3 regions of the Arthrobacter sp. AOP36-C1-22 genome follow, and region 2 is predicted to be linked to each of the others. Evidence: riboswitches for the same ligand, from Rfam matches in the RefSeq annotation. Region 2 holds a riboswitch; each other region holds the start of a gene.
What was found. A riboswitch is a leader RNA that binds a small molecule or an ion and turns the genes downstream of it on or off. The one in region 2 is predicted to bind thiamine pyrophosphate.

Region 1 (7,268 bases), on a different contig from region 2:
ACACCATCCCGGGGCGGTCCCCCGTCACCGTGCCGGACAGCGGTGCCAGCAGCCCGGCCAGGGACAGCAGCAGGCTGCTCTTGCCCGTCCCGTTGGCGCCCAGCAGGGCCGTGATCTCCCCGGAATGCAGTTCCAGGTCGATGCCTTCCAGCTGGGCGGTGATGGTTTCCGGGTCGCGCCGGCGTTTCCTGGCCGATGCCGGGGCCCGGGTGACCGAGAGCCCCTGCGCGGATAGGACGACCCCGCCGCGGGCCGGTGCCGGAACCGTGGGCCGGTCCTGCGCCCACCCGAGCAGTCGGTCCCGGATGATCGGGCAGGCCAGCCCTCCCCCGGTGCCGAAGGCCGCCTGCAGTTCGGTGTCCAGCGGTGTCCAGCACCCCGCAGCCACCAACCGTCTGGACCACTGCTCCAGCACGGTCGGCGTGGGGCCGTCCGCCAGCAGGGTTCCTGCGGCATCGAGCACGATGGCCCGGGCAGGGAGCCCCGCGACGCCGTCGGTTCCCGCGTACTCGTCGATGCGGTGTTCCACCAGCACGACGGCGGGGCCGCGCGTTTCCACGGCCCGGTCGATGGCCCGGCGCACCGAGGAGATGCCCTCGGCGTCGAGCATCGAGGTGGGTTCGTCGAGCAACAGCACCGGGGGCTCCGCGACCAGGCTGGCCGCCAGGGCCACCCGTTGGCCTTCACCGCCGGAGAGCTGCCGGGTGGATCTGCCTCGCAGCCCGGTTCCGTTGATGTGTTCCAGCGCCGCGTCGATCAGGGCGTCGATCCGGGGTGGGGCCACCGCATGGTTTTCCAGCGGAAGGGCGATCTCCCGGTCCACATCGGGCATGCACATCGCCGATTCGGGGTCCTGGGCCAGGACGCCCACGGTCCGGGAGAGCTCGGCAACACTGCTGTGGGCGGTGTCCTGGCCGGCCACGAGGACCCGGCCGGTGGTGCGGGCCGCCACCGAATGCGGGATGACCCCGGTCATCAGCGCCAGCAACGTGGATTTCCCGGCCCCCGAGGGGCCCAGGATGATGACCTGCTCCCCGGCGTCCAGGCCCAGCGACACCTCCTGCAGCACCGGTGCCGCCCGCCGGGGGTAGTGCACCGTGGCCTCCTGAAGCGCGATCACCGCCGCGCCCACCGGTTTCATGCTCCCCCGGTGGTGGGCAGATCGCGTCCGATGGCGTAGTTGTCCACCACGCCGGTCTTCGCCAGGGCGTTGACCGTCCGGCGGGCCAGCAGCCCGCCGAGGATGAGACCGGACAGCAGTTGGACGACGAGCCGGATGACGAAGAAGTCCTGCCCGTACCATCCGAAGCGGAAGGCCGAGACGGCGAAGGCCAGCCCGGCCCCGAGCAGCCCCGAGCAGGCGTACACGCCCCAGCTGAAGGACCGGTAGCGGCGCAGGGCGAAGGGCAGTTCGCTGCCCAGACCCTGAATGGCGGCCACGAGGAAGAGCATCGGCCCCGCCGTTGAACCGAGGAAAACGACTTCCACCCCGCCGGCGATGACCTCGGCCAGGATCCCGGCGCCGGGGCGTCTGATGATGGCGACGGCGATCGGGGCGACGATCAGCCACCCGCCGAAGAGTAGATGCGAGGAGAGGTCCCCGAACGGGCCCATCAGCAGGGTCAGCCCGGCCGATGCCTGGACCAGGGCCCAGTAGAGGAACCCGAAGACGACCCCCAGGACCACGATGAGCACCAGGTCCTTGAGGTCGAAGGAAAAGCGTCCCCGCGCCGGTACTGGCGTGGTGGATGGCGGCGTTGTCGAGTGCACTGTCGTGCCCCTTCCGTTGAGTGAACAGGGCACGGGATTCAGAGTTTTGCCTCCCTGCGCTGGCATGACCCAGATCAGGTTCGACGGTCGAAGCTTGATCAGCTTCCTCTCAGCCCGGCTCACCGGACTCCCGTGTTCAGCACAGACTGTACACGGGGACACGAAGTTGTCGAATCGCCACGTCACGTGTGTAGGCTGTGGTGCAGTGACACGGGGTGCCACGATTTCCTGGCTGAGAGAACACCCGTTGAACCTGATCTAGTTCGAACTAGCGAAGGGATGTTGCAGGTGTTTCTCCACCTAGACCCCCATTTTGGAAGGTCCTGCCGGACCGCTGCCCCACTGCCCGGTACCAGCTTGTCCAGGTTGCGTCCGCCCTGGCGTCCGGCGGCTTGTCGAGGACCCGCCCGGCCAGGCGTTTAGCGTCTGCCCACCAGCTGCACCGCAACCAAGAATCCTGCCCGAAGCCTGCTCTCCGCCGTCGGGCAGGACAGCACGTGAACGATGCTGCCCACAGTGCTTGCCGCGCCATTCCTTACTCTCCCCGGGCGACTCCGCCTCCGGGGCCCCCTCGCCATTTCCACCACCCCCTGCCCTCGGCAGCCATGAAAGTGAGACCAGATGAACCTCTCCGACCAGCTTGTCCTCGTCACCGGAGGCGCCCGCGGTTTGGGCCGTCACATCGTGACGGCCTTCGCCGGGCAAGGCGCCCGCGTCATCATCAACTACCGCCAATCCGCCCAGGCCGCTCAGGAGCTCGCCTCCACCCTGGGGCCCGACCGCGCCCTGGCCGTCCAGGCGGATGTCACCGATCCGGCACAGGTCGCCACCATGCTCGAGACCGCCCAGGCCCATTTCGGTTCCCCCGTGACCACCGTGGTGAACAACGCGTTGGCCGATTTCTCCTTCAACGGCGAGGCCCGCTCCTCGGCCGCAGACATTGGGTGGGAGGAGTTCACCACCCAGTTCTCCGGCAGTGTCCGCGGCGCCCTGAACACCTCCCAGGCCGCCCTGCCGGGGATGCGCGAACACGGCTTCGGGCGGATCATCAACATCGGCACCAACCTCTTCCAAAACCCGGTGGTCCCGTACCACGACTACACCGCCTCCAAGGCCGCCCTGTTGGCGCTGACCCGCACACTCGCCGCCGATCTGGGCCAACACGAGGTCTCGGTGAACATGGTCTCCGGCGGCCTGCTGCGGACCACCGATGCCAGCGCCGCCACCCCCGAGGAGGTCTTCGACTTCATCGCCTCCTCCACCCCGTTGCGCAAGGTGACCACCCCCGCCGAATTCGCCGACGCCATCCTGTTCTTCGCCTCCCCCTGGGCCCGTGCGGTCACCGGACAGAACCTGGTGGTCGACGGCGGACTGGTGATGAACTAATAATGAGCGCACACAGCAGCGACACAGCACCACGCCAACTACATTTCAACGCCTTCCTCAACGCCTGCGGGCACCACCAGGCCGCCTGGCGCCACCCGGGCTCAGCGGTCGAACAGCTGGGGGACATCGAGCATTACGAACGGCTGGCCCGGACCGCCGAGACCGGCCTGTTCGACGCGGTGTTCTTCGCCGATGGGCATTCGGCAGGGAATCCGTCAGTGGGTCCACGGTGGTTCTTCGAACCGTTGACGGCCCTGGCCGCCATGGCACGGAACACCAGCCGCATCGGGCTGATCTCCACCGTCTCCACCACCTTCTACACCCCGTACCACGCGGCACGGATGCTCGCGTCGCTGGACCACATCAGCGCCGGGCGCATCGGGTGGAACGTGGTGACCTCGATGTTCGACGCCGAGGCACGCAACCACTCAATGGATGCCATGCCGGCCAGCCCCGAGCGTTATGCCCGGGCGGCCGAGTTCATCGACGTCGCGCTGGGACTATGGGATTCCTGGGCCGACGACGCCGTGTTGGCCGACAGGGAAGGGCTTTTCGCCGATCCCGAGAAAGTCAGACCCATCAACCACGACGGCGAGCATTTCAGCGTCGACGGGCCGCTGAACGTGCCCCGGGGCCCGCAGGGCCGGCCGGTCCTGTTCCAGGCGGGGGCCTCCGAGTCCGGCCGCCAGCTGGCGGCACGCCATGCCGAGGGCATCTATGCGGTGGCCTACGATCTGGCCAGTGGACAGGACTACTACGCGGACCTGAAGCGGCGCATTGCCGCCGAAGGCAGGGACCCGTCCAAGGTCGCGATCATGCCCGGCCTGGTCACCTTCCTGGGGTCCACCGAGGCCGAGGCGCTGGCCGGGCAGGCCGAGGTGGACGCCCTGCTGCCCACCGAACAGTCGCTGGCCCAGCTGGGGATGTTCATCGGGCAGGATTGCCGCGACTGGGACCTCGACGCACCGGTTCCGACCCTGCCACCGGCGAGTGAATTCACCGGCCCGCAGGGCAGGTACGCCACGATCCTGCGCATCGTGGAGGCCGAACGTCCCACGGTGCGGCAACTGCTGGGCCGGTTGGCCGCAGGAGGCGGCCATTGCACGATGGTGGGGACCCCGGAGCAGGTGGCCGACTCCATCGAACGTTGGTTCGTTTCGGGGGCCGCCGATGGCTTCAACCTGATGCCGCCGATGCTGCCTGACTCCCTGGAGGAGTTCGTGGACCGGGTGGTGCCGGTGTTGCAACGTCGGGGGCTCTACCGCACCGAATACTCGACCGACACCCTGCGCGGGCATCTGGGGCTGGAGCGGCCGGTGGCCTAAGCCGCCACCGGCCCCTCAGGGCTCAGCCCCGTTGGGCGGCGGCGCGGGCCAACGGCAGCATGCGTAGGGCGATGGGCGAGTTCAGCACCACCAGCGAGGAACTGCGCAGCACGGTCCGGGTGGCAATGATCGCGTCCAGGACCCGTTGCAGGTCGTCGTTGGACGTGGCCACGATGGTGGCCATCAGGTCGGACTCGCCCGAGACGGTCTGGAGTTCGAGCACCTCGGGGACCTCGGACAGGGCGGCGGCCACACCGTCGTGACCGGCATCCTGGTGGATCACCAGGGAACAGTAGGCGCGCACCGGGTATCCGAGCCCCTCGGCCGAAAGGTGCGGTCCCCAGCCGGTGACCACCTCTTCACGGGTGAGCTTATCCAGCCGCGACTGCACCGTGGCCCGGGCGACCCCCAGGGTCCGGGAGGCCTCCAGGACCGACATCCGTGGGTCCGAGGAGAACTCCTCCAGGATCCTGGCGTCCAATTCGTCGATCTTCACTAACCCCTCCTAGCTATACAATGTGCACAGTTGATCATTCTTAACTATAGACACTCTGCGCAGATTGTTGGTCCAACCATCGGCGTATTGCGCATGAACTTCCGGGTCATTACGGTCGGAGCAAGTCCACCGAACCACACCCCCAGGGAGTCGAACATGACCGATGCACCCCGGCTCGAGCCGCACGCCGACGAGCTCGGCACCGATGAACTACTGAAGCTGTATTCCCTCATGGTGCGCACGCGGCAGCTCGATGTCGCCGCCATCGCCTGGCAGCGACAGGGCATCCTGCCCGGTTACGCCCCGGAACTGGGCCAGGAAGCAGCCCAGGTGGGCAGCGCCTACGCGCTGGACTTCGCCCGCGACTTCGCCTTCCCCACCTACCGCGAAATGGGCGTCGCCCTGGCCGCCGGGGTCGACATGGTCGAGTACATGTCCACCCATAAGGCCTCCTGGCATGGTGGCCTGTGGAACCCCGCCGAAACCCATGTGGCACCCATCCAGGCCGTCGTCGCCGGTTCGGTGCTGCACGCCGTGGGCTGGGCCCACGGACAGACCGTCGATGGCACCGGCAACGTCGCGCTCACCTACTTCGGTGATGGCGCCAGTTCGCAGGGCGACGTCCACGAGGCCATGAACTTCGCCTCGGTCTACAAGGCCCCGGTGGTCTTCTTCACGCAGAACAACGGCTGGGCCATCTCGGTTCCCACCGAACGCCAGGTCGCCGGCGGCTCCGTTGCCGCGCGCGGGGCCGGCTACGCGATCCCCTCGATCCAGGTCGACGGCAACGACGTCGTCGCCGTGGTCCGCGCCGTACGTGCCGCCGTCGAACACGGCAGGGCAGGCAACGGTCCGGCCATGGTGGAGGCCATGACCTACCGCCGCGGACCGCACTCCACCTCCGATGACCCGGGCCGTTACCGCAGCCTGGACGATGAACGTCGTGACGGCGGCGAGGACCCGCTGAACCGCCTCGAAGCGACCCTGCGTGAAGCAGGCGCCCTCGATGACGCGACGGTAGCCGACATCAGCGAGCAGGCCGGCGAATTCGTCGAGCAGGTCCGCCTCGGAGTCGACGCTCTCGACGCCCGCCCGGGCACGGAGATGTTCGACTTCGTCTTCCAGGAACCCACCGAAGCACTAGCAGCCCAGGCCGCGAACTGGCGAGAGGAATCCGAACATGTCTAACCCGGCCACCGCAACCGTGCAGGAGCGTCCGATGGAGAACACCGTCGTCGAAATGTCCATGCAAAAGGCCCTGAACCGCGGCCTGGACGAACTATTGACCGAAGACCCGCGCTCGATGATCTTCGGCGAGGACGTCGGCGGCCTCGGCGGCGTCTTCCGCATCACCGACGGGCTGCAGGCCAAACACGGCAGCACCCGCGTCTATGACACCCCGCTGGCCGAATCCGGCATCCTGGGCATGTCCATCGGGCTGGCCATGGCCGGCTGGCATCCGATCCCCGAAGTACAGTTCGACGGTTTCGCCTACCCGGCGATCAACCAGATCGTCTGCCAGCTGGGCCGGATGAACTACCGTTCCCGCGGGACGTTGCCGATGCCGGTGACCCTGCGCGTGCCCTCCTTCGGCGGCATCCGCGCCCCCGAAATGCATACCGAGTCCCTCGAGTCGCTCTTCGCCCACGTCCCCGGGCTCAAGGTCGTCTCCCCCTCGACCCCGCACCAGGCGTACCACCTGCTGAAGAAGTCGGTCCTCATGCCCGATCCGGTCATGTTCATGGAGCCGAAGTCCCGCTACTGGCAGAAGGGCGAGGTCGACACCGAGAACCCCGGGGACCTGGAGGGCTCGGTCATCGCCCGCGAAGGCCGCCATCTGACCCTCATTGCCTGGGGCGCCATGGTCGCCCGCTGCCTGCAGGTCGCCGAACTGGCCGAAGAGGACGGGATCAGCATCGAGGTGTTGGACCTGCGCTGGCTCAAGCCCATCGACGCCGCCGGTCTGGCCGCCTCGGTCTCCAAGACCAAACGCGCCGTCGTCGTCCATGAGGGCCCGCGGACCGCGGGGCTGGGCGCCGAAGTCGCCCAGCTGGTCTCCGAGTCCTGCTTCGGGGTGCTCAAGGCACCCGTTGAGCGGGTGACCGGTTTCGACGTACCGTATCCCTCAGGTGACCTGGAGGACGAGTACATCCCCAACATCGACCGCATCCTGTTCGGCATTCAACGAGTATTGGAGTACCGCCGTGGCTGAAATTTCCTTCCCGCTGCCCGATCTGGGTGAAGGCCTCATCGACGCGACCGTGCTCGAATGGCTGGTGGCCGTCGGCGAC
Region 2 (7,268 bases):
ACGTCTGGGTGGTCAACGAGCGGGAGGACATGGACCGGCTGATCGACCTGGGTGTGGATGGGATCATGACCGACCGGGCGGATGTCCTGGCCGCGGCCCTGGAGGCCCGCGGGTTCTGGCCCCAGCGTGAAGCCGCAGATAAGAAACCTGCGGATCCAGGCTCCTAGAGGGTCAGGGGGGTGACCAGCTCGGCCAAGGGCCGTAGGGCCTGGACCGCATAGTGTTCCATATCGGCCTCGCTGGCTCCGGCGAGCATCGCCAGCCACGTCCCGTGGGACTGCAGCTTCCCCAGCCGCAAGGCGGGTTCGACGAGCCGCTCGAGCTCGGCCGGGGTGCCGTATTCCTCCCACTCCTGCAGGTAGGCGGCCACCGCCCGGCGGATCCGTGGATCGGAGGGCGTGGTCTTCAGCTCCTTGGACATCGTGGCCAGGGGAACCGCCAACGTGGAAAACGGGTGGGCCCAGTACGCGTCCCCGAGGTCGATGAAACGCAACGGTTCCTCGCTGGAGGCCGGCAGGAAGACGTTGTTGCGATGCAGGTCGTTGTGGTCCAGCGACAAGGGCACCGCGGCGTCGGCCAGGAAACCGCACATATCACGCACCGGGCCGAGCTGGTCGTCCAGTTCCTCGGCATCGCGGGCCGGAAGATGCAAGGGGTGCCCGGTGGGCAGGGAGGCGTGGAACATGACCTGGTCATCGATGTATCCGGGCATATGCCGGGGATCGAATTGGGTCAGACCCGCATCGAAGAGCGTGTCACCGTGGGGGAGGAGGGTCTTCTGCAGGCGGGCGACATTGCGCAGGATCCGCTCCCAGAGCTGGTGGTCGGTGCTGGGGATCCTGGCCATCGTCTCCCCGTAGTCGGGGGAGATCATCCAGCCGCGCATCGGCTCCACGGCCAGCGGCATGACCAGCTGATCGGGGGCCAGCCCCGCGGCCGCCCGGGTGACGGCGACTTCGGCCTGTTGGCCGGGGTTGATGGCCTTGACGTACAAGGTGCCGTGATCGGTGGGGACGAGGACCTGGGTGGACCATAAGTGGATCGGCCCGCGTTCGAGCGGGCCGGTGCGGCGCAGGTCGTAGGCGTCGAGCACCATCGAGACCCAGCCTTCGATCTCCTCGAGCCAGTCCTCGGTACCCCAATAGTCATTCCAGTGCGCCACGGGCCGATCCTAGCCGAGTTTGCTCGGTGTCGCGCCGGTGTACTCCGGGGCGTCGGTGGGCTCGGTGCCACGGACCCGGGCGATGGTGCGCATCCCGTGGTAGATCACCACGGTGGCCACCGTGCCCAGGGCGATGCCGCCGAACTGCATGGTCCCCACGGTGATGGTCGGGTCGGCGATGGCGATGATCAGTCCGGTCCCGGCGGTCATGAGGTTGATCGGGTTGGAGAAGTTGACCTGGTTCTGCACCCAGAGCCGGGCACCGATGATGCCGATCATCCCGTAGAGGACGATTCCCGCCCCGCCACTGACCCCGGCGGGGATCGAGGAGATGGCGGCACCGAACTTCGGCAGGAACGCCAGCAGCATGGCGGTCGCCGCGGCCACCCAGTAGGCGGCCGTGGAGTAGACGCGGGAGGAGGCCATGACCCCGATGTTCTCCGCATAGGTCGTCGTGCCCGAACCGCCACCGAAGCCGGCGACGATGCTGGCGATGCCGTCGCCCATCAGGGCCCGGCCGTTGACGTCGTCCAGGTCCCTGCGGGTCATCAGCGCCACGGTCTTGACATGGCCGATGTTCTCGGCGACAAGGACGAAGACGACCGGGAGGAACAGGGCCAGGGTGTCCAGGTGGAATTCGGGGAACGCGAAGGGCGGCAGGCCCAGCCACCCGGCCTCGTTGACGGCGGTGAAGTCGATCTGATGCTGGGCCAGGGCGATCAGGTAGCCGACGATGATCCCCACCAGGATCGACAAGCGCCCCAGCAGGCCACGGAAGAGGACCGCGGTGAAGACGATGGCGGCGACGGTGGAGAATGTGGTCAGCGGGACCGACTCGATGGCCTCGGTGGTCGATCCGGCCAGATTCAGTCCGATGAGCGCGACGATCGTGCCCATGACCACCGGAGGCATCAGGGCGTGGATCCACCCGGTGCCCGATTTCTGCACCACCAGCCCGATGATGAACAGGGCCGCACCGGAGAAGACGACGCCGCCCAGGGCCCCGGCGAAACCATGTCCCGACATGGCGGCGGTCACCGGGGCGATGAACGCGAAGGAGGAGCCCAGGTAGCTGGGTACCCGGCCGGCGGTGATGAGCAGGAACAGCATGGTCCCGACCCCGGAGAAGAACAAGGTGGAGGTGACCGGGAAGCCGGTCAGCGCCGGTACCAGCACGGTGGATCCGAACATGGCCATCACGTGTTGGACGCCGATGCCGGTGGTCTGGAACCAGTTCAGCCGTTCATCGGGGGCCACCACGGTGCCGGGTCGAATCGTTGTGCCGTCGCCGTGGACCGTCCAGCCGAAGCCGGGGAAATTGCTCATGGGTGTCCTCCATCGGGGCCCTGCGGGTTGGTGGGGCCTCACCGGTGCGGGGCCCCACGGAATCCTACCGCCCCCGACCCCGGGGCGGCGGGGTCGGGCCCCCTGCCGGGGTGCGCCGGCATCAGCCGATGGCCGCCACCGGCATGGGGAGGGAGGCCGATCGCGGGGCGGCGTCTTCGGGGGTCTGGGCGAAGAAGGACAATTCCTGCCGGCTCGATTCGTCGAAGGCGCGACGCATCCCGGCCAGGGTGGTGGAACCCGCCCGCAAGGCCACCTTCTGGACCAGCGCGATGGCCTCGCTGGTGGCTTCGTCGAACTCGGGGGAGGAGTAGGCGGCGAGCCAGTCGGCATAGGGGTGGCCCGGGTGGGCCGCGGCGGCCAGCCGCTGGCCGATGTCCTGGTAGAGCCAATAACAGGGCAGGATGGCCGCCACGAGCTTGGGATAGGAATCGCCGGAGGCCACCAGGTGGTTCAGGTAGGCCGAGGTGGTGGGGCTGGGTTCCGGATCGGGGGCATCTCCGAGCCGGTGCAGATGTAGATTCGCCTCCTCCTCGAGGGCGCCGACGGCCCCGGAAGCCCAGAACTGCTGCTCTTCGCGGTTCGGCGCCAACTCGGCGGCACGGGAGAGGACCCGGGAGTAGGTCCGCAGGTACAAGGAATCCTGGGCCAGATAGAAGTGGAAGTCCTCCGAGGGCAGGGTCCCGTCCCGCAGCGCACGGATGAACGGCAGATCGTCGATCCCCGAACGCAGCGGTGCCAGATCGTTCCACCAGGTGCCCAGCAAGGCCCCCGTCGTCGGGATCGCCGCACCGTCCCAGAGCGCCCCGAAATGATTCACCGGACCATGTCCTTCGCCGACCTCGAGTTCATCGGCACGGTGCAGGGCGCCTTCAAGCCACCCGCGGGCCAGCCGCAGGGCATCCCCCCAGTCCCCGCAGCGGGCCCACAGGGTAGCCAGCGCCGCGGAGAGCGAGCACCCGGTCCCATGGGTGTTCGGGGTGTCGATGCGGTCACCCTCCACGGCAGCCATGACGCCGTCGGGGCCCACGAGGGCATCCGGGCACCGGCTGCCGGTGAGGTGGCCGCCCTTGGCCAGGACCAGGACAGAATACCGCCTCGCGAGCCGGGCTGCCTGGTCCAGGACGTCGTCCCACCGGGTGCAGACCGGCTCCTCGAGCAGTGCCGCCAATTCCGCGGTGTTCGGGGTCAGGACATCGGCCCACGGGAGCAGCCGACGCAGGGCCTCCTCGGCGTCGTGCTCCAATAAGCGGTCCCCGGACGTGGAGATCAGCACCGGGTCCACCACGACGGTGGTGCCCGGGCGGGTACCCAGCCAGGCGGTGGTGGCTTCGATGACCTCGGCGGAGGCCAGCATGCCGATCTTCACCGCATCGATCCGGATATCGGCGGCGACCGTCTCAAGTTGCCGGGTGAGGAATTCCGCCGGAGGGGTATGGACCCCGGTGACCCCCCGGGTGTTCTGGGCGGTCAGTGCGGTGATCGCCGCCATCCCGTAGCCACCGCAGGCGGCAATCGATTTCAGGTCGGCCTGGATCCCGGCCCCGCCGGAGGGGTCGGCCCCGGCGATGGACAGGATGTTGGGGGTGTTCGGGGCGCTCATGCGGTCTCCGTTCGTGCTGCCCGGGTCCATTGCTGAACCAGGGCGGCAGCAGAGTCCCGGGGTTCGGCGGCGGAGCAGATGGCCCGCACGACGGCCATGCCGATGGCCCCGGCGGTGTGCGCGTCCGCGGCGTCGCCGGAGCCCAGCCCGCCGATCGCCACGCAGGGCAGCGGGGCCCGGGAGATCAACGAGGCCAGGCCGGGGAACCCCAGCGGGGTCGGGTGGTCCTTCTTGGTGGGCGTGGCCCGGACGGCCCCGGTGCCCAGATAGTCGATGGTGCCTGCCGGCAGTTCCGCTACTGCCGCGAAGTGGTCCTCGGTGCTGGCGCTGAGCCCCAGCACGGCATCGGGTCCGATGAGGGACCGGACGAGTTCGGCGGGCAGGTCCTTCTGGCCGATATGGACCCCGTCCACGCGGATCCCTGCCGCACGGGCCGCCAGGTAGACGTCCACCCGGTCGTTGAGCAGCAGCAGGGCCCGGCCCGCGGTGTGTTCGGCGCAGGCGGCCGCCTCGGCCAGGAATTCGCGGGCGGACAGGTCCTTGCAGCGCAGCTGGATGGTCCCGACCCCCGCGGCGACGGCCTCGGCCACGATGGTGGCCAAGGGCCGTCCGGCCGTGCTGGTGGAGTTGGCGACGAGGTAGATCCCGCTTCCGGGAACCGGCGCGCTCATGCGAGCACCGCCTCAACAAAGCAGTCGGTGGGTGAATGGGCCAAGGTGGGCGCATGTTGGTGCATGGGCGACATCCCTCCGCTAGTACGAACTAGATCAGGTTCTTGCCGGGTGTGCTCTCAGTCCGCGCCGGTGGCGGACACCCCGTGTCAGTGATCGTGAGCCTACAGTCCCCCACTGGGGGCGGCAAACCCACCGGCTGCCCCGCCGGCGGTGTCCACGTTAGTGTCGTACCCATGGCCATGAACCGACGTTCCCGTCCCCCAGCAGTTTCCGCGCCCGTCGTGCCGGCGGGCCCCGACGCCGAACTCCCGGCCACCGCGGCCCGCCGGCTGCGTGATGCCGCCGACTCCCGGCTGGCCCACCCCCGCAGGTTCCGCAGCGCCCAGCTCAAGGCACTCGAACGGCTGATCCAGGATCAAGAACAGACCCTATGTGACGCGTTGATGACGGATCTGGGTAAACCGGCGGCCGAATCCCGGCTGACCGAACTGGATCGGGTGAAGGCCGAAATCGATCATGCCCTGTTGCACCTGGGCGACTGGATGGCGGATGAGGCGGTGAAGGTCCCGCTGTCGCTGCAACCGGCGTCGGCCCGCGTCCAGGCGCGTCCGTTGGGCATGGTCCTGGTGATCGCCCCCTGGAACTATCCGGTCCTGTTGCTGCTCGGCCCGCTGGTCGGTGCCCTGGCGGCAGGGAACACGGTGATCCTCAAACCCTCCGAACTGGCTCCGGCCACCTCGGCGGTCATGGCCGCCCTCATCCCGCAGTACCTGGATCGGCGCGCTGTCGCGGTCCTGGAGGGGGCCGCGGAGACGACGAGCGAACTTCTGGAGATGGACTTCGACCACATCTTCTACACCGGAGGCGAACGGGTCGGGAAGATCGTGGCCCGGGCCGCGGCGGAAACGCTGACCCCGGTGACCCTGGAACTGGGCGGGAAGAGTCCGGCGGTGGTCGCCGACGGGAACTTCCCCGCCATCGCCCGGCGGTTGGCCCACGGGAAGTTCATGAATGCCGGACAGACCTGTGTCGCCCCGGACTACGTCCTGGCGGTCGGGGCCACGGCGGCGGCCGAACTGGAAAAGCAGCTGCCCAAGGCCATCGGCGCGTTCTATGGGAAGGACCCCTCGGGCAGCAAGGACTATGGACGGATCATCAACGCCTCGCACTTCGAACGTCTGGAATCCTATCTGGGGCAGGGACGGGTGGTGGCCGGGGGGACCAGCGACGCGGAGGCGAGGTACATCGCCCCCACGGTCCTGGCTGACGTCGACCCGGCGGCCCCGGTGATGACGGAGGAGATTTTCGGTCCGATCCTGCCGATCATCCAGGTCGACCGCTTCGATGATGCGGTGCGGTTCATCAACTCCCGCCCCTCACCGCTGGCCGCCTACCTGTTCAGCGAACGCCCGCGCCTGCACACCTCCTTCGAGGACCAGGTGCGGGCCGGGGCGATCGCCCATAATGTGTGCAGCATGCACCTGGCGGTCCCCGCGCTGCCCTTCGGCGGGGTGGGGGCCTCGGGGACGGGGAACTACCACGGCAAATTCGGGTTCGATACCTTCAGCCAGCAACGTCCGGTGCTGTCCAAGACCGCGATGCTCGATACGTTGCGGGCCGTCTACCCGCCCTTCGGCTGGGCCAAGCGGAAGATCATGCGTTCGATCGGCTGATCCGCCCGGCCGAGTGCCCCGACAGACGAAGGGCCCGGACCGCATTCAATGCGGTCCGGGCCCTTCGCTACGGTCGGTGCCATGGCACCTGCCGATGGATCGTGGCTACTTCTCGGTCAGCGAATCCACGTAGTCCTGGTTCTCGGAGATCCACTTGTCGACGATCGGTCCGTAGTCATCGGTGTCCGTGTCGTTGAACATGGCGTTCTCCAGGGAGAACAGGTGGTCATCGTCGATCGTGAAGTCGTTCAACCACTCGGTCAGTCCCGGGTAGGTGTCGGCGAAGTCGGCGTTGCCGTAGGAGGTGATGGTTTCCGCGTCGCCCATGGCACCCTTGGGATCCTTCAGATCCTTGATCGGGAACTCGTCGTAGGCCCAGTGCGGGCGCCACAGGGTGACGACGATGTCCTCATCGGCGTCCGTGGCCTTCTTCAGCTGGGCCAGCATGGCCGGGGTGGAGGAGGTCTTGAAGTCCATCTTCTCCAGGCCGTAGTCCGGGATGGCCGCCTTTTCGGTGGTGTCGGTCAGCCCGGCGCCCGGGTCGATGCCATAGATCGTGTTGCCGAACTTGTCGGCATTGGCCGCCAGGTCCTCGAGCGAATCGATCGGGGCGTCTTCGTTGACCGCGATGGTCAGCTTGGCATCGTCGTACCAGGTGCCCAGCTTGGTCATGTCGTCGCCGTACTTCTTCAAGTACTTCTTGTGCGTCAGCGGCATCCAGACGTCCATGGTCAGGTCCAGGTCACCGGAGGCGACACCGGCGAAGACCGGGCCGGCATCGGCGTCGGTGAGTTCGACGTCGTAGCCCTTCT
Region 3 (7,268 bases), on a different contig from region 2:
CTGCACCATCAATGGAGCGTCGAGGATCCGTTGTTCTTCAACGCGATGGTCCGCGCCTGGATCGAACGCGGTGAGGTCCACCCCCGGCTCGGGCGGGTTCCCGGGCTCCACCAGGCAGACCCGGATCCCGCTGGAGACTGATTGGTCTGGATCGCGGTCTCCGCAAGGCTTCGCTGCGTCAGGTGCGGACGCGCCGTATCACCTCCGGGCCGTGGACGGCTACATGACATAGTCCATATACCGACGACCGCTCCGGGCAACCGCCTGCGTTCCTGCCAGGGGAGCAGCTGCAGAAGTTGCCCGGAACGTTGGAGGCGCCCGTTGCCTCCCGTGCGGACGCCGTCGTCGTACCCGGTGGATCAGTCGGTGCCGTTGCCGACGGGGATCGTCGCCTGGAGGTAGATGCTGGACCCCGAATCCGCGAATTCACGGCTCTTCGCCTGCAAACCGGCTTCGATGTCATCGGCCAGTGCCCGTTGGCGTTCGGTTCCCCCGAACTCCTCGCGGATGTCCTGGGAGATCCGCATCGAACAGAACTTCGGCCCGCACATGGAACAGAAGTGCGCGGTCTTGGCCGGCTCCGCAGGCAGCGTCTGGTCGTGGAACCGCTGGGCCGTGGCCGGATCCAGACCCAGGGCGAACTGGTCGTTCCAGCGGAACTCGAAGCGCGCGGCCGACAGGGCATCGTCGCGGGCCGTCGCCCCGGGATGCCCCTTGGCCACATCGGCGGCATGCGCGGCGATCTTATAGGTGATCACCCCGGTCTTCACGTCGTCCTTATCCGGCAGCCCCAGATGCTCCTTCGGGGTCACATAGCAGAGCATCGCCGTGCCGTAACGGGCGATCTCGGTGGCCCCGATGGCGCTGGTGATGTGGTCGTAGCCGGGGGCCGTATCGGTCACCAGCGGACCCAGGGTGTAGAACGGCGCCCCGTCGCAGAGCTCCTGCTGACGCTCGACGTTCTCGCGGACCAGATGCAGCGGGATATGTCCGGGTCCTTCCACCATCACCTGCACGTCGAACTGCCAGGCCCTGCGGGTCAACTCGGCCAGGGTATCGAGCTCAGCGAACTGGGCGGCGTCGTTGGCATCGGCCAGGGAGCCGGGGCGCAGCCCGTCACCGAGGGAGAAGGCGACGTCGTAGCGGGCGAAAATGGCGCAGAGCTCGTCGTAATGGGTGTAGAGGAAGTTCTCCTGGTGGTGGGCCAGGCACCACCCGGCCATGATCGATCCACCGCGGGAGACGATGCCGGTGACCCGGTCGGCGCTCAAGGGCACATGGCGCAGCAGCACCCCGGCATGAATGGTCATGTAGTCCACGCCCTGTTCGCATTGCTCGATGACGGTGTCGCGGAAGATCTCCCAGGTCAGTTTCGATGCATCCCCATCGACCTTCTCCAGCGCCTGGTAGATCGGCACGGTGCCGATGGGCACCGGGGAATTGCGGATCAGCCATTCGCGGGTGGTGTGGATGTCATCGCCGGTGGACAGGTCCATCACCGTATCGGCGCCCCATTGGGTGGCCCAGGTGAGCTTGTCGACCTCCTGGGCGATCGAGGAGGTGATGGCCGAGTTGCCGATGTTGGCGTTGATCTTGACCAGGAAGGCCTTGCCGATGATCATCGGCTCGGATTCGGGATGGTTGATGTTCACCGGGATGATCGCCCGTCCGGCGGCGACTTCGCGGCGGACCAATTCGACGTCGCAGTTCTCGCGCAGCGCCACATAGCGCATCTCGTCGGTGAGGGTGCCCTGTCGGGCGTAATGCATCTGCGTGACGGTACGCCCCTGGTGCGAGCGCCTCGGTACCGGGGTCGTGCCGCTCCATTCTGCCGAGGCGGCCCCGCGACGCACGGCGGACCGGCCGTCGTCGTGCAGGGTGCGTTGGCGACCGGCGTATTCGGCGGTGTCACCCCGGGCGGTGATCCATCGGGTGCGCGGACGCGGGAGGCCGACGGTCGGTTCGGAGCCCGGACCGGCGGTCCGATACGCCAGATGGGGCTCGTTGGCGCTGCCGTCGGGGGAATCCGCCAGGCAGATCGCGGTGACCGGGACCCGCAGGCCGTGTTCCGGATCCTCGATCCACTGCAACCGGTGCTGTGGGTGCTGTTCCCACGCGGTGGCGGACGGGGTGGTGGGTTTTACTGTGGAATCGCTCATTTGAGCCCTCAACTTCCTACGCCGGCATGACCCGGACAGGTTCGACGGTCGCGAGCGGTGGCAGCTCGATCTCAGCCCCTCCTGGGGCACCCGTGTGGACGTTGCGAGCGTAACGGAGCGGCCCGCGATCTGGCTAATCCAGTTCGCGGGCCGCTCCGGTGTGGCGCCCCTCCGGGGCAGCGGGCTCGTGCCTAGGCGGCAAGCCAGAGGTCGGGACCGAAGACCTCGTAGTGGATGTTCCGCGGGGCCACGCCGGCGGCGATGGCCTGGCTGCGCACCGCACGCATGAATGGCAGCGGACCGCAGAGGTACATCCGGGCATCCTCGGGCAGCTCGACGCCGGTCAGGTTCATGAACCCCTCGACGGCCTGCAGGTCCGCGGTGGTGCCGGTGGTGTCCTCGAGCCACAGGCGCATCTCGACGTTGGGCAGCTGCTCCACGGCGGCGAGCATCTGGTCCTTCAGCGCCCAGTTCGATTCCATGGCCTCGGCGTGGAGCACCAGCACCTGGCGGTCCGACCCGGTGGAGACCAGCGACTGCAGGGCCGAGGCGCTCGGGGTGCACCCGATGCCGGCGGTGGCGATGATGATCGGCCCGCCCTCCATGTCCAGGGTGATGTCACCGTAGGGGTTGGACAGTTCCACGACGTCGCCGACCTCGAGATTGCGGTGCATGAAGGGGGAGACCTCCCCGCCTTCATCCAGCTTGGTGGTCAACACCCGCTCGGTGGTGGATTCGACGTTGTCGGAGAGGGAGTACTGGCGGCACTGGCGCAGCCCGTCGGCCAGCGGCACGCGGATGCTCACGAACTGGCCGGGCTTGGCCACCGTGACGGCGGTGTCATCGGCCGGCTCGAAGCGGAACGTCATGCAATCCTGGCCGGAAGCCTCCGTGGAGGTGACCTTCCATGGGGCGTAGATCCGGTCGTTGGCCTGTTCGGCGTAGAGGCCCTTTTCGATCTTGACCAGGGCGTCGGCCATCAGCCAGTAGACCTCGGACCAGGCGGCGACGACCTCTTCGGTGGCTGCTTCGCCCAGATCCTCGGCGATGGCCGCGAACAGGTGGTCGAAGACGATCTGGTACTGGTCGGGCTGGATGCCCAGCGACGTGTGCTTATGGGCGATGCGGGACAGCACTGATTCGGGCAGCGATTCGGGGTGTTCGATCAGGTGGGAGGCGAAGGCGGCAATGCTGCCGGCCAGGGCCTGTTGCTGGGCTCCGTTCTTCTGGTTGGCGCGACTGAACAAGCCGTCCAGGAGTTCAGGACGTGCCGCAAACATCCCGGCATAGAACTTCTTGGTGATCTCACCGATCCGTTCGCCAATCACGGGAAGTGTCGCCTGGACGACGGGGCGGGACGTTTCTGAGAGCATCGAATCTCCTCGAGGTCGAATTACTTGCGTCTGATCCGCAAGTATTATGATACATTTCTACACCTTGTAGAAAACTGGGGCAAATCGGCTATCGCGAGATGGGAAAAGGAAGGGGGACCAGCGCCGGGGAGGACGCCAGATCGCGGATCGACCAGTGGTCCAGCTCCTGGTAGAAGGCCTCCTGGGCGCGCGCCAGGGCTGTGCGGAGCCGGCAACCGGCGATCAATGGGCAGGCGGCCGTGCCGTCGTCGGTGGTGCACTGGGCGAGATCGCCCTGCCCCTCGAGGCTGCGCAGCAACGTGCCGGCGCCGAGGGACAGCCCCGATTCGTTGATCTGCACGCCACCGGTGCGCCCGCGTTTGACGTCGATGTGTTTCAACTGGCCGAGCTTGTGCACGGCCTTGGAGACCTGGTTGTAGGGGATGTCGATCGCCTCGGCGATCTCCCGGGTCCTCAGCAGGGGATCGGACCGGGCGGCGAGCAGCATCAGGATGCGCAGGCACACATCGGAAAAGGCGTTGATCTTCATGATGTCGACGCCCGGTCCCCACGGATCAGGCCCAGATCCTCAAATCAGCTGGTTCGGGGGTGGGCTCCTGGAAGGTCCACTCGCTGCCTTCGGCGGCGGGGGAGGCATAGGGCTGGATGATGGCCACTGCCCCGCCGAGGCTGTGCTCCGCTAGGGCATGGACGGCGTCGACATCCTCCTGCAGCAGGGTCACATCGGAGACCAGGGCCACGGCCACGAAGTTCTCACGCTGACCGATCAGCAAGGTGACCAGGTCATCCATCATGACTTCGGCATCGATATCCGCTTCGGGATCCTCGTCGTCCTCATCGGGTTGGACCGCCAGCAGGCGCAGTTCCCCTTCGGCCTCGCCGTCGGGCTCCAGGCCGATGGCGAAGGGCAGGAAGACCCCGTTGGTTTCAAGCTGTTCGCGGGCGACGCCCAAGGCGGTGCCGAGCACCTTGTTCAGGTCCTGGTGGGCGGCCTCACCGAGTTCGGCCAGCCGGTTTTCCGTGGGGTTTTCGCTCATGCATTGCTCCTGACAAGGGTGAGGACCGCGTCGCGGACGCGTTCCATGGTCGGGGTGTCTACGGCTTCCCCGTTATAACGGAGGAAGGGTTCGGTGTTGGAGGGGCGGAGGTTGAACCAGAAGGATCCGTCCGTGGCCTTCACCGTGGTGCCGTCCAGCCTATCGACCACCGTCTCCGGGGTCGAAAAGCTCTCCAGCACCCGGGCCACGGCCGCGTCCTTGTCCTCGACCTCGGAGTTGATCTCGCCCGAGGAGAAATACGGTTCGTATTCGGCGGCCAGATCTCCCAGGGCACGGTCCTGGGAGCCGAGGGCGGCCAGCACATGCATCGCGGCGAGCATGCCGGTGTCCGCGTTGTAGAAATCGCGGAAGTAGTAGTGGGCGCTGTGTTCGCCACCGAAGACGGCCCCCTCGGCGGCCATGACCGCCTTGATGAAGGAGTGGCCCACCCGGGTGACCACCGGCCGTCCGCCGTCGTGTTCCACCAGTTCGGGGACCGCGCGGGAGGTGATGAGGTTGTGGATGATCACCGGGGTCTGCTCGCCGGCGGCCTGCGCCCGGGCGATTTCACGTCGGGCCACCAATGCGGTCACCGCCGAGGGGGACACCGGCAGACCTGCTTCGTCGATGACGAAGCAGCGATCCGCGTCGCCGTCGAAGGCCAGACCGATATCGGCGCCGTGTTCGAGGACGGCGGCCTGCAGGTCCTTGAGGTTCTCCGGTTCCAGCGGGTTCGCCGGGTGGTTGGGGAAGGTCCCGTCCAATTCGAAATACAGCGGCACGATCTCCAGTGGAAGGGCCGGCAACAGGTCATCGCCCAGGACCGCGGGAGTGGTCATGCCGGCCATCCCGTTGGCGGCGTCGACGACGACCTTCAGCGGGCGGATGCCCGAGAGGTCGACCAGGGAGCGCAGGTAGGCGGCGTAGTCCTCCAGCACGTCCCGGGTGCTGATGTCCCCCTGGGGCGCGTCCCCGGAGACCGGCAGGCCTTCGGCGAGGTAGGTCTGGGCCAGATCGCGGATCTCATACAGGCCCGTATCCGAGGAGACCGGCACGGCACCGGCCTGGGCCATCTTCATGCCGTTATAGGCCGCGGGGTTGTGGCTGGCGGTGAACACGACGCCGGCGGCATCGAGTTGGCCGCAGGCGAAGTAGAGCTCATCGGTGGAGATCAACCCGAGCAGGCAGACCTCGGCCCCGCGGTAGGAGGCCCCGCGGGCGAAGGCGGCGCTGAAGGCGGGGGAGGAGGGGCGCATGTCACCGCCGACGAGGACCTGTTTGCCGGCCAGGGACAGGACGTCGACGAAGGCGGCGCCCACGGCCTCGACGATCTCCTCATTGATGGTTTCGCCGACGATGCCGCGGACGTCGTAGGCCTTGAAGGAAAGGGAAAGATCAATCTCGCTGCTCACGGGGTCGAGCTTAGCCGTTCGGGGCGTATCCACGCGATCATCCAACCACTCCACCGGGTCGGTGCCCATGCGTGGGTGGTCGCTGGGATACTGGGTCCATGGTTGAAACGCGGAACTCACAATTGCATGACGACGCCACTGCGGTCCTGCGCCGGCTGGTCGGAAACGACGGGGCCCGATTCCACGAGGGGCAGTTCGAAGCGATCGAGGCCCTCGTCGAGGGCGGCCGTCGGGCCCTGGTGGTCCAGCGCACCGGCTGGGGCAAATCCGCGGTGTATTTCGTGGCCAGCCTGCTGCTGCGTGCCCGCGGCGCGGGGCCGACGCTGATCGTCTCCCCGCTGCTGGCCCTGATGCGCGACCAGGTCGCCGCCGCGGCGCGGGCCGGGGTGCGGGCCGAAGCGATCAACTCGGCCAACGCGGTCCAATGGCAGGAGGTCATCGCCAAGCTCGAAGCCGATGAAGTCGACGTCCTGCTGGTCTCGCCCGAACGGCTGAACAACCCTTCCTTCCGCGAACAGCAGCTCCCCGAACTGATCCGCCGGATGGGCCTGCTGGTGATCGACGAAGCCCACTGCATCTCCGACTGGGGCCATGACTTCCGGCCCGACTACCGGCGGATCCGCGATCTCATCGCCGCCCTTCCGGGAAACGTGCCGGTGCTGGCCACCACCGCGACGGCCAACGAACGGGTGGTCCACGACGTGCAGGAACAGCTGGCCGTCGGAGGCGCGGAGGTCTTCACCCTGCGCGGACCGTTGGCCCGCAAATCGCTGCGGCTCGGGGTCCTGCGGTTGCCGAGCCCGCGTTCGCAACTGGCCTGGTTGCTGACCCATCTGGCCGATCTGCCCGGCAGCGGCATCATCTACACCCTGACCGTCTCGGCGGCCGAGGACATCACCCGACTGCTCCGGGAGGCGGGGCACGACGTGCGCTCCTATACCGGGCGGACCGACCCGGAGGAACGCGCCGCCTCCGAACAGGCGCTGAAGGAGAACCAGGTCAAGGCGCTGATCGCCACCAGTGCGCTGGGGATGGGCTTCGACAAACCCGACCTCGGATTCGTCGTCCACGTGGGCGCCCCCAGTTCCCCGGTCGCCTACTACCAGCAGGTCGGTCGTGCCGGCCGTGGAACCGACAACGCCGATGTGCTGTTGCTGCCGGGGCCGGAGGACCGGGAGATCTGGCGGTACTTCGCCACCTCCTCCATGCCGGACGAGGAACGGGCCCATGCCGTGTTGTCCGAATTGGAGGCGGCCGGAACGGCGGTCTCGGTCCCGGCCCTGGAGG

Region 1: linked by a shared signal. The riboswitch ahead of ACT3S6_RS02085 (3-oxoacyl-ACP reductase) and the one ahead of thiE (thiamine phosphate synthase) in region 2 are both predicted to bind thiamine pyrophosphate.
Region 3: linked by a shared signal. The riboswitch ahead of thiC (phosphomethylpyrimidine synthase ThiC) and the one ahead of thiE (thiamine phosphate synthase) in region 2 are both predicted to bind thiamine pyrophosphate.

What each region holds. Positions count from the first base shown of each region.
Region 1 covers NZ_JBQSWW010000002.1:93,539-100,806, forward strand. Annotated here, with positions in the region: gene ACT3S6_RS02075 (ABC transporter ATP-binding protein) at 1-1,141, opposite strand, end outside; gene ACT3S6_RS02080 (ECF transporter S component) at 1,138-1,770, opposite strand; TPP riboswitch at 1,805-1,914, opposite strand; TPP riboswitch at 1,972-2,067, shown strand; gene ACT3S6_RS02085 (3-oxoacyl-ACP reductase) at 2,392-3,156, shown strand; gene ACT3S6_RS02090 (LLM class flavin-dependent oxidoreductase) at 3,159-4,481, shown strand; gene ACT3S6_RS02095 (Lrp/AsnC family transcriptional regulator) at 4,504-4,977, opposite strand; gene ACT3S6_RS02100 (thiamine pyrophosphate-dependent enzyme) at 5,134-6,165, shown strand; gene ACT3S6_RS02105 (alpha-ketoacid dehydrogenase subunit beta) at 6,158-7,189, shown strand; gene ACT3S6_RS02110 (biotin/lipoyl-containing protein) at 7,182-7,268, shown strand, end outside.
Region 2 covers NZ_JBQSWW010000023.1:31,443-38,710, reverse strand. Annotated here, with positions in the region: gene ACT3S6_RS12410 (glycerophosphodiester phosphodiesterase) at 1-167, shown strand, start outside; gene ACT3S6_RS12405 (phosphotransferase) at 164-1,162, opposite strand; gene ACT3S6_RS12400 (uracil-xanthine permease family protein) at 1,172-2,488, opposite strand; gene thiD (bifunctional hydroxymethylpyrimidine kinase/phosphomethylpyrimidine kinase) at 2,610-4,109, opposite strand; gene thiE (thiamine phosphate synthase) at 4,106-4,780, opposite strand; TPP riboswitch at 4,837-4,937, opposite strand; gene ACT3S6_RS12385 (aldehyde dehydrogenase family protein) at 5,017-6,456, shown strand; gene ACT3S6_RS12380 (glycine betaine ABC transporter substrate-binding protein) at 6,562-7,268, opposite strand, start outside.
Region 3 covers NZ_JBQSWW010000007.1:38,816-46,083, reverse strand. Annotated here, with positions in the region: gene ACT3S6_RS05860 (alpha/beta fold hydrolase) at 1-141, shown strand, start outside; gene thiC (phosphomethylpyrimidine synthase ThiC) at 360-2,159, opposite strand; TPP riboswitch at 2,156-2,263, opposite strand; gene ACT3S6_RS05850 (globin domain-containing protein) at 2,351-3,532, opposite strand; gene ACT3S6_RS05845 (RrF2 family transcriptional regulator) at 3,621-4,061, opposite strand; gene ACT3S6_RS05840 (hypothetical protein) at 4,087-4,569, opposite strand; gene ACT3S6_RS05835 (phosphomannomutase/phosphoglucomutase) at 4,566-5,981, opposite strand; gene ACT3S6_RS05830 (RecQ family ATP-dependent DNA helicase) at 6,080-7,268, shown strand, end outside.